Regions from separate parts of the Streptomyces sp. NPDC041796 genome, predicted to be linked through region 2. Evidence: riboswitches for the same ligand, from Rfam matches in the RefSeq annotation. Region 2 holds a riboswitch; each other region holds the start of a gene.

Region 1 (3,249 bases), on a different contig from region 2:
CATCGGAACGGGCAGCAGGTGCGCGTTCGGGCCGCCCAGGTAGCGGAAGAGCGGCAGGTCGGACGCCTCGGAGGCGGCGTGCGCGACGGCGAGGGAGACACCGAGGATGGCGTTGGCGCCGAGCGACGACTTGTCCGGGGTGGCGTCCAGGTCGAACATCGCCTGGTCGATCAGCCGCTGCTCGGTGGCGTCGTAGCCGACGAGCTCCGGGCCGATCTGTTCGATGACGGCGAGGACGGCCTTCTCGACACCCTTGCCGAGGTAGCGGTCCTTGTCACCGTCGCGGAGCTCGAGGGCCTCGAACGCTCCGGTGGAGGCACCGGACGGAACGGCAGCACGGCCGGTGCTGCCGTCGTCGAGGCCGACCTCGACCTCGACCGTGGGGTTGCCTCGGGAGTCCAGGATTTCCCGGGCTACGACGACGTCGATGGACGGCACGAGCATCTCCTTCTGGGATGTGACGCAAGATGTGACGCATGGTGGTGCAGGGTCTCTTTGGCCTTGCGGCAAGAGCCTAACCGGCCGCGGAGCCGTGACCAGCCGACGCCCGCCTCCTGGGACGAAAAAGGGCGCACGAGTCGGCATTACGGGCAAAACGACATGAAACTTACCGACGGGTAGCCAGGGTGTGCGAGGGGCCGCTCAGGAGGGCGGAACGGGAAACCCCGGCCCGGCGCGTACGGGGGAAGGACGCGCCGGACCGGGGTGGTCTCACGAGGGTCAGCTCAGGTGGAGCTGCTGGCCCGGGTAGATCAGATCGGCGTCGTCGACGATGTCCTTGTTCAGCTGGAAGAGCTTCTCCCAGCCGCCCGCGACCTTCTTCTCGGCGGCGATGGTGCTGAGGGTGTCGCCGGCCTTCACCTTGTACTCGCCGTCACCCTTCTCGACCTTCTTGCCGGTCGGGGTGGTGACGGTCTTCTTCGACTCGGCCTTGGGAGCGGCCTTGGGCGCGGTGCGCTGCTCGCTGCGCGTGGTGGGCTGCTCGGCCTTGCGCTCCGGCTGCGGCTGGGCCTGCTCGGCGCCGCCGCCGTCGTAGGAGGCGTTGGACAGGCCGACGCCGCAGTGCGGCCAGGCACCCTTGCCCTGGCCGGCGAGGACCTTCTCGGCGATCTCTATCTGCTGCGACTTGGAGGCCTGGTCGGCGGTCGGGGCGTACGCGGTGCCGCCGTAGGCGGCCCAGGTGGAGGCCGAGAACTGCAGGCCGCCGTAGTAGCCGTTGCCGGTGTTGATGGACCAGTTGCCGCCGGACTCGCACTGGGCGACCTTCTCCCACTCGGCGCCGGTGGCGGCCGAGGCGGTCGTGGCGCCCATCAGCGGGGCGGCGACGGCGGCACCGGTGATACCGGCGAACGCGACGAATCGGGCGGCCTTGGAGGGGCGACGGTGCTTGGACTTGCCGGAGAACAGCATGGGACATCTCCTCACCGACGCCTGCGAGGTGAGCTGTCGGGTTCGGGCGAGTGAGTGGCCCGGCCGCGCGGCACCGTGGTGCGCGCGGCTTCACCCCAAGCCGGTTCCATGCCATGTCTCCATGGCCGGGCCCGGCACTTACCTGGGTCCCCCGCTCCTGCCTTCGGCGCATGACGCGACGACTGTTCCCGTCGACCGGCGGCAGGATTCGGCGTTCCGGTCGAAGGGGCCCGCGGTGGCGAGCGGTCACGACCGTAGCCACAGACCTTCCCGAAGTTCAAAGACGGACATCCGGGTCAATCAGCCCTTATCCGCCCGCCATTGACGGGCGTTTACGCAGGTGAAGGGCGGATTGTGCGGTTCGGTGGGCCGTGGCCCGCCCGCCGGGCCGAAGAGATTCATGTCTCACTTACACAGAAGCGGACATACAGCCTCAGTCCTGCGGCTGATCCGTCGTCAGCTCAAGGCTCTGACCGGGGAGAATGAGGTCCGGATCGGCACCGACGGTGTCCTGGTTGGCCTCGTAGAGCGCCGACCAGCCGCCGGGGACCTTGTGCTCGTCCGCGATGACCGACAGGTTGTCGCCGGGCTGGACCGTGTACGCGCCGGGCGCGACGCTCCCCGGGTCGCGTGTCGCCCCGTCACCCCGCGAGGGGTGTCCACCGTTTTCGCGGTCGGTGGCCGAATTGCCGGTATTCGCCGGATCGGTGGGCTTGAGGGTGCTTTCGCCCTCCGGCGTGCCGGGCGTGACCGGTGCGGTGGGGTCGGCGGGGGCGGCCGGGGCCGTGGGGTCGGTCGGCTCCGTCGTCGACGCCTCCTCCTTCGCGGGCTCACCCCGGTGCTTCCCGGTCCCCGGGGCGGGGCTCTGCGGCGCGCCAGGGGTCGTCGGGGCGGGCTCGGTGGGCAGGAGGGACCCGGCCGGGTCGGACGGCTCCGACGGCTCGGGCGTGCCCGTGTCCTCGAGCGTCTCGGTCGGGTCCGCCGCCTCGGGCGTGGCCGGGGCCGTGCCCGTGGGGTCGGCGTCGGGGGAGGTGGTGGCGCCGCCCAGGCCCGCGATGGGGGCGCAGGTCTCCCACGCCTTGACGCCCGTCGCGGCGTAGACCTTCTCGGCGACGGCTATCTGCTCGGTGCGGCTGGCGAGGTCGGGGCGTGCGGCGTGGGCGAGGCCCCCGTACGACTCCCAGGTCTCCTGCGACATCTGCAGGCCGCCGTAGAAGCCGTTACCGAGGTCCGCGCTCCACATGCCGCCGGACTCGCATTCGGCCACCCGGTCCCATGTGGTGGCGTCGGCCGCCGACGCGGAACCCGCGCCGAGCAGCGGGAGCGCGATGGCGGATCCGGTCACCCCTGCCGCGACGACGATGGCGGGGGCTTGACGGGGTCGTCGGTGCCGGCCGTTCCCGGAGCGCATGCGGTGCTGCCTTTCGCGTGACTGCTGAGGTGACGGTGAACGTAGCGGCATTCGAACGCTAGTCACAAGTCGATGCAGCGGAGATTACGCGAAGATCACAGAAATGACGGAGCGTCAGTTATTGGGGGGCGCATACGGGGTGAACTCGACCGGGAGCGTACGCAGTCCCCGCATAATGAGCCCGCCACGCCACCGCAAATCGGCCGGATCCACCGCAAGCCGAAGGTCGGGCAACCGGGTCAGCAGCGTCGCCAGCGCGGTCTGCCCCTCCAGCCGGGCGAGCGGCGCGCCGAGGCAGTAGTGGATGCCGTGCCCGTACCCCAGGTGCTGGTTGTCCCGCCGCGCCAGGTCGAGCGTGTCCGGCTCGTCGAACCGCTCGGGGTCCCTGTCGGCCGCGGCGAGCACGACGAGCACGGGGTCGCCGGCCG
Region 2 (3,249 bases):
TGGATGTCGTCGCGGCGGAGTTCGAGGGGGCCGCGCGGCGGCAGGGGCGGCCACGGCTGGTCGGGGTCGGCGGGGACATCCACGCCCAGGACCTGACCGGCCCGCAGGGCGACGCGGGTGTGTCCCTCGGGAGACAGGTGCAGCCGGTCGTCGTCCCAAGCGCGCCTGTCCTGAACGGTCTTGAGGGACCACAGGTCCAGAACCGGGCAGCCGTACCGGTCCGCGACGGCGCGCACATGCCCGTTGTACGTGGCGATCTTGCCGCGCAGCCGGCGCAGCACCGGCACGCTGCGGGTGTCGAAGCCGGTCGTCACCAGGACGGTTCCGACCGCGGACGTCAGGTCGGCGACGGCCCGTTCGAAGCGTTCGGCGACGTCGTCCGGGTCGCTGCCGGGCCGGATGATGTCGTTGCCGCCGGCGCAGAACGTCACCAGATCGGGGGCGAGTTCCTTGGCGCGCGGGACCTGCTCCTCCACGATCTGGTCGAGGAGACGCCCGCGTACGGCGAGGTTGGCGTACCGGAACTCCTCGGGCTCCGGCAGCCGGTCGGCGAGCAGCACCGCAAGGCGGTCCGCCCAGCCGACGAACGTTCCGCCGGGGCCAGGGTCTCCGACGCCCTCGGTGAAGCTGTCACCGATCGCCGCGTACGACCCGAATACGTCACTGTCTCTGAATGTCGAATCGTCTGCCACGGGAGCACATCTTTCACCCCGGGATGTGACCTACGCGACCGTAGGAGAGGTTGACGGGGGGTGATGTTTGCCACCGGTCAAGATTCACCCAAGCCCGGAATACGGCTCCGCCCGGCACCGGGAGGCGGTGCCGGGCGGAGCGCTTCGCCGCGGAGGCGTCAGATGGAGACGCCGTGCTGGCGGAGGTAGGCCAGCGGGTCGATGTCCGAGCCGTAGTTGGGGCTGGTGCGGATCTCGAAGTGCAGGTGCGGGCCGGTGGAGTTGCCGGTGGAGCCGGACAGGCCGATCTGCTGACCGCCGCTCACGCTCTGGCCGGAGGAGACGGACAGCGAGGAGAGGTGGGCGTACTGCGAGTAGGTGCCGTCGGTGTGCTGGATGACGACCTCGTTGCCGTACGCGCCGCTCCAGCCGGCCGAGACGACGGTGCCCGCGCCGACGGCCTTGACGCTCGTGCCGGAGGAGGCGGCGAAGTCGACGCCCGTGTGGTAGCCGGAGGACCAGCTGGAGCCGGAGGCGCGGTAGGGCGTGGTGACACCGGCGTCGACCGGGGCGGTGAAGCCCGAGCCGCTGGTCTTCGGGGCGGACTGGGCGGGGGCCTCGGCCTTGGCGGCGGAGCGGGAGGCGCGGCTCTCGGTGCGGGTGTCGTCCGCCTTGGGCTTCGCCGGGGCGGCCTTCGCGGGGGCGGCCTTGGACTTGGCACCGAGGGTGAGCTTCATGCCCGGGTGGATCAGGGACGGGTCCTCGCCGATCACCTGGCGGTTGTCCTGGTAGAGCTTCTTCCAGCCGCCCTTGACGTTCTTGTTGTGGGCGATCTTGGAGAGGTAGTCACCGGCGACCACGGTGTACGTGCGCGGCGCGGCCTTCTGCGCCGACGCGGCCTTCGGGGCGGCCTTGGCGGCGGTGGCCGCGGCGGTCACGGCCTGCTGCGGAGCGGTGGCCGGGGCGGCCTTCTCCGCGGCGTGCGCTCCGGTGGCGCCGAGCAGCGGGATGGCGATGGCGGCGCCACCGGTACCGGCGGCGACGAAACCACGCGTGATGGGGCTGGACTTGGGACGGCGGTGCTTACCCTTCGCGGGCATGGCGATTTCCTCTCCGGCGCCTGCGAGGTGAGCTGTCGGGTTCGGACTGGAGTTGTCCGGCCGCGTCATGGACGCGACTTCACCCCGAGCCGGTCCCGGAATTCCGGGACCGGCGTACTACCTGGGTCCCCCGCTCCTGCCACACGTGGGTGGGTGCGAATTCCGACCGGCGGCAGGATTCGGCGGTCCGGCCGGATTGCCGTGACCGTAAGCGAGTGGGGTCGGCGTGAACAAGCCGCTGTTTTCTCCGGGGCATTTCCGGCGGTGCGGCGGTCATGGAATTCCGGTCACCCTCCGTGGATTACGGATCATGTATTCCCGTTCTGGGCAAGGGATTTATGAACGGCCTCCCGCCACGGACGGTCACGGTTATGACGCTGCTCACGCGGTCCGGTTCATCTCCCTTACGACCAGGGCACGTTATACCTAATCCCCCAATACGGACAGAAGCGCCATTCCTTGACGAGCCTTCTCAATCCCTCCAGACTCACGGCCGGACGGCGATCGCACCGGTCTCGACGCCAGTCGGACAAATCACCATTAAGACGGACAGGTGGAGTGGGCCACCGTGTACGCGGCAGCCCCTTCGCACCCGTGGGTCGCACCCACCCCCCGCCGGCCGGGCCCGCGAGAGGCCCCGCCCGGCCCGAGGGGCGTCTCGTGCGCCTCACCGGTCGCCGACCTGGGACAAGGGCAACGAATGTGCGACGTGCACGGAGATTGATTGCGGGACGAACCAATGTCGTATCGTCGGATCACGACATCGTCGGCGGGCCGACGCCGACCTCATACACGGAGGAGCCCCCGTGACGCAGCAGCTGCCGCAGGTCCCGTCGATCGAGCCCGAGCTGACCGGAGTGCGCAACTTCCGGGACGTCGGCGGGCTTCCGACCGTGGACGGCCGACGGGTGCGGCACGGCAGGCTCTACCGCAGCGGCCACCTCGCGCACGCCACGGGCGAGGACGCCGCCTTCCTGGCGGGCCTCGGCCTCCACACGATCTTCGATTTCCGCAACGCCGCCGACCAGAAGCTGGAAGGCCCGGACGTCGAGCTGCCCGGCGTCCGGAATGTGAACATCCCCCTCTCCGACCCGGCCGACGGCGCGGAGTTCTGGACCATGGTCCGCGACGGCGACCTCGACCAGCTGCGCTCGATACTGGCGGACGGCAAGGCGGCGGCCCGGATGACGGCCTCGTACCGCATGATCATCAAGGAGCGCACGGCCGAGCACAGCCGCGTGCTCCACGCGCTCGCCGAGGACAGCGTCCCGGCCCTGATGCACTGTGCGGCCGGAAAGGACCGGGCGGGGCTCTCCATCGCGGTCTCCCTGCTGGCCGTCGGCGTCGAACGCGAGGCGATCGAGGAGGACTACCTCAAGTCGAACGACCCGCGCCGCCGCTACAAGGTGCGCCGCAGCGACAATTCCCCGGCCGGTATGTCGCCGCAGGTCATGGAGCTGCTCAGCCCGCTCTTCGAA
Region 3 (3,249 bases), on a different contig from region 2:
ATAACGGCCTGTACATCCTGTACATTTTTTACAGCGACAGAGGGGCACGTCTTGATCCACACCAGTCGCCACGTCCTGCCCGAGTTCACCGAGCGCACCAGCGCCGGGAGCCGCACGCTCGACCCGTACTCCAAGCTCCTGGAGGAGCGGATCGTCCTCCTCGGCACACCGATCGACGAGACCGCCGCCAACGACGTCGTCGCACAGTTCCTCCACCTGGAGTACGCCGCGCCCGACCGGGACATCTCGCTCTACATCAACTCCCCCGGCGGCCCCATCAGCGCCATGACCGCCGTGTACGACACGATGCTGGCCGTCCGGTGCGACGTGGAGACGATCTGCATCGGCCAGGCCGCGTCCACCGCGGCCGTCCTGCTGGCCGCCGGCACGCCCGGCAAGCGCATGGCCCTGCCGGGCGCCCGTGTGCTGGTCCAACAGCCTGCGATGGAGGAGCCCCTGCGGGGACAACCGTCCGACCTGGACATCCACGCGCGCGAGTTGCTGCGACTGCGCGGCCAACTCGCCGGAATGCTCGCCCGCCACACCGGCCGGAGCCGCGAGCGGATCGACGACGACCTGGAGCGCGACACGGTCTTCGACGCGACGGCCGCTGTGGCGTACGGCCTGGTCGACCGTGTCGTCCCCCGCCGGACGAGGTGAGCGGTGCCGGCACCCGAGCCTCCGCCGCTCCCCGCCCTCACCCGGGCCGAATGCGCGTTCGTCGACAGTTGGCTCGAGGTCGTCGACCTCCTGGGGCGGATCAACCCGGCGCGCGCCACCCACACCTACGGCGCCCTGCGCGCGGCACAGGCCCTCGTCGGACGCGCGACGGCGCTGCGCGACGCCCTGACCTCGATGCACGAGCGCGGCGAGTACGACGTGCATGCCCATACGCTGGCGCGGGCACTGCGGGTGCTTGACGGCGAACGGCGCGCGGGACGCGTGACGGTGCCTCAGAATCGAGGTGTGGGACCGACGTAGCTCTCCCCCGAATGGGCTCAGGAGTACGAGGACCGCTCCCCCGTTCAGCGTACGCAACCGGACGAATTTTGTACGACGCGAGTTGCGCTCCAGCTGTACACATCTGGCGGAATATCAGCTTCCGCCGCTGGTACGGGGATCGTCGAGGTCTCGCCGCCGGGCGCCAAATCCCCCCTGTCCACCCGAATGGATCAGTCGTGAGGAGCCTCACAAACGGCCGTTTCGACTCGGAATTTCTCCTCGACATGGGTCAAGATCCCTGACGACGACAAGCCCCCGCCACCGCGGCGGGGCGGTCCGGGCGGACGCCGAGTCCTGCCGCCGTCCGGATGACTGGTCGACAGGAGTGGATCGGCAGGAGTGGAGGACCCAAGCAGTACGGGTGACCGAACGATGTTCGTCCCATCGGTCGCCCTTGGGGTGAAGCCGCGTCAGCGGCCGGGCAACTTCGCCAGTCCGAACCCGACAGGTCATCCTTCACAGGCGGCTGACGAAGGGTTGCGCTATGACCGCGCAGATTCATGTCCCGTCTCTGCTGTCCCGGGCGGGTGCCGTCTCGGCACTCACCCTCGCCGCCGTCGGCGGCCCGATGCTGGCGCCCGGCGCCGTGTCGGAGGCCCAGGCCGCCCCGGCGCACGCCACGAAGGCGCTGAACATCGCCGCCTCCAAGAAGGGTGCACCGTACAAGTACGGAGCGGCCGGCCCGTCCCGGTTCGACTGCTCCGGCCTGACGCTGTACTCGTACAAGAAGGTCGGCAAGACCCTGCCACGCACGGCACAGCAGCAGTACAACAAGACCCGCCACATCTCCGCCTCCAGCCGGCAGAAGGGCGACCTGGTCTTCTTCCATCGCGGGAGCAACGTCTACCACGTCGGCATCTACGCGGGTAACAACAAGATCTGGCACTCGCCGAAGTCGGGGTCGGTGGTGAAGTTGGACAAGATCTGGTCGAAGTCGGTCTGGTACGGACGCGTCCGCTGATCCCGCGGTGACCCTCCGGGCATGAGTCGTGGTGCGGGGGTACTCGTCGGAAATGTCCGGCGAGTACCCCTGCACCGCGCGCAACGAGACGCCCCTGGAGCGTGCCGACCGCAATTTCGCCGAGCTGCTCCAGGAACTGCGCGTCACCCAGACCGGCGTCCAGATCCTGTTCGCCTTCCTGCTGACCCTCGCGTTCACGCCCCGCTTCGGCTCGCTCGACTCCTACCAGCGGGGCATGTACGTCGTGACGCTGCTGCTCTCGGTCGTGGCGGCGGTGCTGCTCACCGCCCCCGCCGCGCTGCACCGCACGCTCTTCCAGCAGGGCGCCAAGGCGCGCATCGTGGCCGTCTCCTCACGGCTGGCGAAGATCGGCCTCGGTGTCCTCGCCCTGGCCCTGACGTGCTCCGTGTCCCTGGTCGTGGACGTGGTGCACGGCCGCCCCGAAGGTCTGGCGGCCGGTGCCTTCACCCTGCTGGTCTGCGCCGGGCTGTGGGGGTTCCTCCCGCGTCTCGTACGGCGGGGGCTCAGCACCCCGCCACCGCAGCGGCCGGCGGCGACACATCCGGGGCGGCGAGTCCGCCACCGCTGACACCCCGCATGCGCCCTGGCGGGTACGCGGCCGTCCGCGCTCCGGCGAGCAGCCGGCTTGAGCGGGAGGCGGGCGCGGCACCGGGCGGGCACCGCTGAACGGCCTCACGGGCGGCCGGCCCGCGGGTGGGGACGTCCACCTCGCGGCGGCTTCGGGCGCGGGGACGTGCTCATGGGGCGCGCGGACGCGGGATGGCGTGGAATGCAGGGCACGGGACGCGGGACGGCGTCGGACGGGCACAGGCGCGGCGCTGTCTCGGGCCGGGGCCCGCGCACGGAGTGGTTCGGTTCCGGCGCTGTCCCGGGCGGGCCCGCGCACGGACTGGTTCGGGTCCGGCGTTCGGGGGTGCGCTCAGGTCTGGACCGGAACCGTCCACGGGAGGGCGATCCAGACGGTCTTGCCGCCCTCCGGGGTCGGGGTGACCGAGAGGCGACCGCCGCATTCCGCGGTGAGCCAGCGGATGATGACCATTCCGCGGCCGTTGTCCTGCTGCACGGCGGCGGGCAGCCGCTGCGGCCAGCGCGGGTGGCTGTCGGTGACTCCGATGCGCAGCCGCTCGTCGCGCTCCAGCCTTACGTCCACGGTGAACGTCGGCGACTGGCCGAAGGTGTGCTGGACGGCGTTGGTGGCCAGTTCCGAGACGATCAGCCGTACCGTGTCGGCCGTCTCGGCCTCGGCGGGGAGGCCCCATTCCGTG
Region 4 (3,249 bases), on a different contig from region 2:
CCGTACGCCGGAGGCGACCTGCCAGGCCGTGTTCGACGCCATGCTGCCGCCGCACCGCCGGGACGACATCGCGCTGCTGGTGGCCCGCACCAATCTGGTCGACCGCACCCGGGTCGCCGACTGGGACGTGCCCAGGGACCCCTCCGCCGTCGCACGTGTGCGTTCCGCGTGCGGCCGTCAGCTGGAGGAGTGGGGACTGGAGGAGGTCGGGTTCACGACCGAGCTGATGCTCAGCGAGCTGATCACCAACGCCATCCGCTACGGCTCCGAGCCGATCCATGTGCGGATGCTGTACGAGCGCTGCCTGATCTGTGAGGTGTCGGACGGCAGCAGTACGTCCCCGCACCTGCGGCGCGCGGCGACCACGGACGAGGGCGGCCGGGGACTGTTCCTGGTCTCCCAGCTCGCCGAGCGGTGGGGCACCCGGTACACCCCCACCGGGAAGGTGATGTGGACCGAACAGTCCCCCACCGCGGGGGCCCGGATGCCGACGGAGCTGCTGCTGGACGACGTGTCCTGGTGACCTCGGCGGGTCCGTCGGACGGTGCCGGAACAGCAAACTTTGTTGCCGTCGGCGGCGGGGGCGCGGTGCAATGAACGGCATGGAAGAGCAGTCGGACGCCATCGCCAGGACCCTGACCCAGGTGGGCCCGCGCCTCAAGCGCCTCCGTACGGAGCGCGGCGTGACCCTGGCCGCGCTGTCGGCGGCCACGGGGATCTCCAAGAGCACCCTGTCCCGTCTGGAGTCCGGCCTGCGCCGCCCCAGCCTGGAGCTGCTACTGCCGATCGCCCAGGCACACCAGGTTCCGCTGGACGAGCTCGTGGGCGCGCCCGAGGTGGGCGACCCGCGCGTCCGCCTCACGCCCAGGACCGTGCACGGCAACACCGTGCTGCCCCTGACCCGGCAACCCGGCCCGCAGCAGGCCTTCAAGATGGTGCTCCCCGCCGACCGGAACACCCCCCAGCCCGTCACCCACGAGGGCTACGAGTGGCTGTACGTGCTGTCCGGGCGGCTGCGGCTGGTCCTGGCCGAGCACGATCTGGTGCTGGGGGCGGGCGAGGCGGCCGAGTTCGACACCAGGCTGCCGCACTGGTTCGGCACCACGGGGGACGGCCCCGTCGAGGTGCTCAGCCTCTTCGGCCGGCAGGGCGAGCGGATGCACGTGCGCGCCAGGCCGCGCCGCGCGGGTGGCGCGGCGGAGGGGAACGGGGCCACACGCGGCCGGTCGTCCGCGTCCGCGTGATCATCCGGTGCCGGGGGCCGGAGGCTGCGCGACCGAACGCCGGGCCGATGACGCGCGTGTCCATCTCGACGGCCCTCCCCCACGGCCCGTCGCGCAACGCGCCGAACAGTGCCGCGTCCGTGCCGGCGGACGCGCTCCGCACACTCCGCGGCGTCGTACGGCCACGGTGATGGACGAGTTGTGCACGCATACGCCCGCGGTCGCGCCACCGGGCGGGCACGAGGTCGGCGGGGCCGGACTTCACTGCGTCCGGCGCGCCCGGGCCCGCCACCTGGGAGCAACCGGCGGCCGGGTCGGCGTCGGCACACCACGAGACCCTTGCGTCCCTTTTCTCCGTTATGCAGGTTTGGCGGCAATCGCCTTTGCTGCTCACATTGCGGGGAAAATGCGTCACTTATGGGCTCTGGTTATCACGCGTGATAAGTATCACCGCGCAGGACTGGCACACAGGGGCTCTTCAGGCCTGATTCCCGGTTGTTTGCAGCAAAGTTGACGGTTCACCACCGGCCGGAAGGCGGTGGAAAGCGGGTCGGGCCGTGAAATTCACGCCTTGTTCCGCCAGGCCCGTCTCGCTTACGGTCCCCTCAATCCGGATGGACCGCCGAATCCTGCCGCCGTCCGGAAACCCCACACCCACTCACGTACGTACGGCAGGAGCGGGGGACCCAGGTAAGCCGCCGACCCGGAGCACACCGGATCGGCTAGGGGTGAAGTCGCGCTGATACCGCGACCGGGCATCTCCAGCCCGAACCCGACAGCTCACCTCGCAGGCGACGGAGAGGAATTCGCCATGCCCGCAAAGGGTAAGCACCGTCGTCCCAAGAACAGTCCGCTCGCCCGCCGTTTCGTCGCCGCGGGCACGGGCGGCGCCGCACTCGCGCTGCCCCTGATGGGCGCCACCGCCGCCGAGGCGGCGCCCAGCGCGGCGTACTCCGTTACCGCCGGCGTCCCGGCCGCGGCCCCGGCCGCCACCGCTGCCGCCGCCAAGAAGGCCGCGCCCACCACGTACTCCGTCGTCGCGGGTGACTCCCTCTCCAAGATCGCGCGGGAGCACAAGGTGAGCGGTGGCTGGAAGAAGCTCTACGAGGACAACCGGAAGGCCATCGGGGCCGACCCGTCCCTGATCCGCCCCGGCCTCAAGCTGACGATCGGCGCGAAGGCGGCCGAGCGCGCTTCGGCGCCCGAGCGAGCCGACCGGTCCGCCGAGCGGAAGGCCGCACCGGCCGCCGCCAAGGCGGCGACGTACCCGGACAACCTCGACGGCTGGATCCGGGAGTCGCTGGACATCATGGCCAAGCACGGCATCCCCGGCACGTACGAGGGGATCCACCGCAACATCATGCGTGAGTCCTCGGGCAACCCGCTCGCCATCAACAACTGGGACATCAACGCCGTGAACGGGACCCCCTCGAAGGGGCTCCTCCAGGTCATCGCGCCGACGTTCGAGGCCTACCACGTGCCCGGCACGGCGACGGACCCCTACGACCCGGTCGCCAACATCACCGCCGCCTGCAACTACGCGGCCGACCGGTACGGCTCCATCGACAACGTCAACGGTCCTTACTGATCCACACGCTTTCCCCGCTGGGGCCGGCCGCTCGAACGCGGCCGGCCCCAGCGGCGTTCGGCCCTCGCATTTCCCGTGGGAGTCCGGTGGAGTTCCGCGGGAGCAATGCCGTATGTCTCGCCAATCGGACACAAGACGGCGCGCCGAGCCGTCTGCCATTCGGCTTGTTTACCACCCCTCACCGAATTTTCTTGTGAAACGTTGGCGAACGGGGTCTCCATATCGATCTTCACTGTCCCGCTGACCTCGCCGAACGGCTTCAGCCGAACTCCGCATACCGCAAGCACCCGTTGACCGAAAGGGTGCCTTGACCGTGACTCCGCGCCGAACGAGACTCCCCACAGGCACCCATGCATCAGGAGCCACAAGCAGACGCGTATGCCAATGGCCCTGCGAGACCGATATCGCACGGGGTGTGTGACGGGGGAAAGACCTGAA

Evidence for each region. Region 2 has a riboswitch for cyclic di-AMP ahead of ACZ6C1_RS06390 (M23 family metallopeptidase). Riboswitches for the same ligand answer to the same signal wherever they lie in the genome.
Region 1: another riboswitch for cyclic di-AMP. It lies ahead of ACZ6C1_RS21295 (transglycosylase family protein); the one in region 2 lies ahead of ACZ6C1_RS06390 (M23 family metallopeptidase).
Region 3: another riboswitch for cyclic di-AMP. It lies ahead of ACZ6C1_RS30335 (C40 family peptidase); the one in region 2 lies ahead of ACZ6C1_RS06390 (M23 family metallopeptidase).
Region 4: another riboswitch for cyclic di-AMP. It lies ahead of ACZ6C1_RS06025 (transglycosylase SLT domain-containing protein); the one in region 2 lies ahead of ACZ6C1_RS06390 (M23 family metallopeptidase).

Annotation. Positions count from the first base shown of each region.
Region 1 covers NZ_JBVJAH010000010.1:65,527-68,775, forward strand. The annotation lists gene eno (phosphopyruvate hydratase) at 1-438, opposite strand, end outside; gene ACZ6C1_RS21295 (transglycosylase family protein) at 721-1,410, opposite strand; cyclic di-AMP (ydaO/yuaA leader) riboswitch at 1,414-1,589, opposite strand; gene ACZ6C1_RS21300 (transglycosylase family protein) at 1,844-2,755, opposite strand; gene ACZ6C1_RS21305 (cytochrome P450 family protein) at 2,936-3,249, opposite strand, start outside.
Region 2 covers NZ_JBVJAH010000003.1:44,118-47,366, forward strand. The annotation lists gene ACZ6C1_RS06385 (SGNH/GDSL hydrolase family protein) at 1-692, opposite strand, end outside; gene ACZ6C1_RS06390 (M23 family metallopeptidase) at 851-1,771, opposite strand; cyclic di-AMP (ydaO/yuaA leader) riboswitch at 1,774-1,937, opposite strand; gene ACZ6C1_RS06395 (tyrosine-protein phosphatase) at 2,578-3,249, shown strand, end outside.
Region 3 covers NZ_JBVJAH010000019.1:10,420-13,668, forward strand. The annotation lists gene ACZ6C1_RS30325 (ATP-dependent Clp protease proteolytic subunit) at 52-660, shown strand; gene ACZ6C1_RS30330 (hypothetical protein) at 664-981, shown strand; cyclic di-AMP (ydaO/yuaA leader) riboswitch at 1,310-1,482, shown strand; gene ACZ6C1_RS30335 (C40 family peptidase) at 1,487-1,963, shown strand; gene ACZ6C1_RS30340 (DUF6328 family protein) at 2,016-2,552, shown strand; gene ACZ6C1_RS30345 (ATP-binding protein) at 2,904-3,249, opposite strand, start outside.
Region 4 covers NZ_JBVJAH010000002.1:582,338-585,586, forward strand. The annotation lists gene ACZ6C1_RS06015 (SpoIIE family protein phosphatase) at 1-523, shown strand, start outside; gene ACZ6C1_RS06020 (helix-turn-helix domain-containing protein) at 603-1,244, shown strand; cyclic di-AMP (ydaO/yuaA leader) riboswitch at 1,865-2,030, shown strand; gene ACZ6C1_RS06025 (transglycosylase SLT domain-containing protein) at 2,035-2,811, shown strand.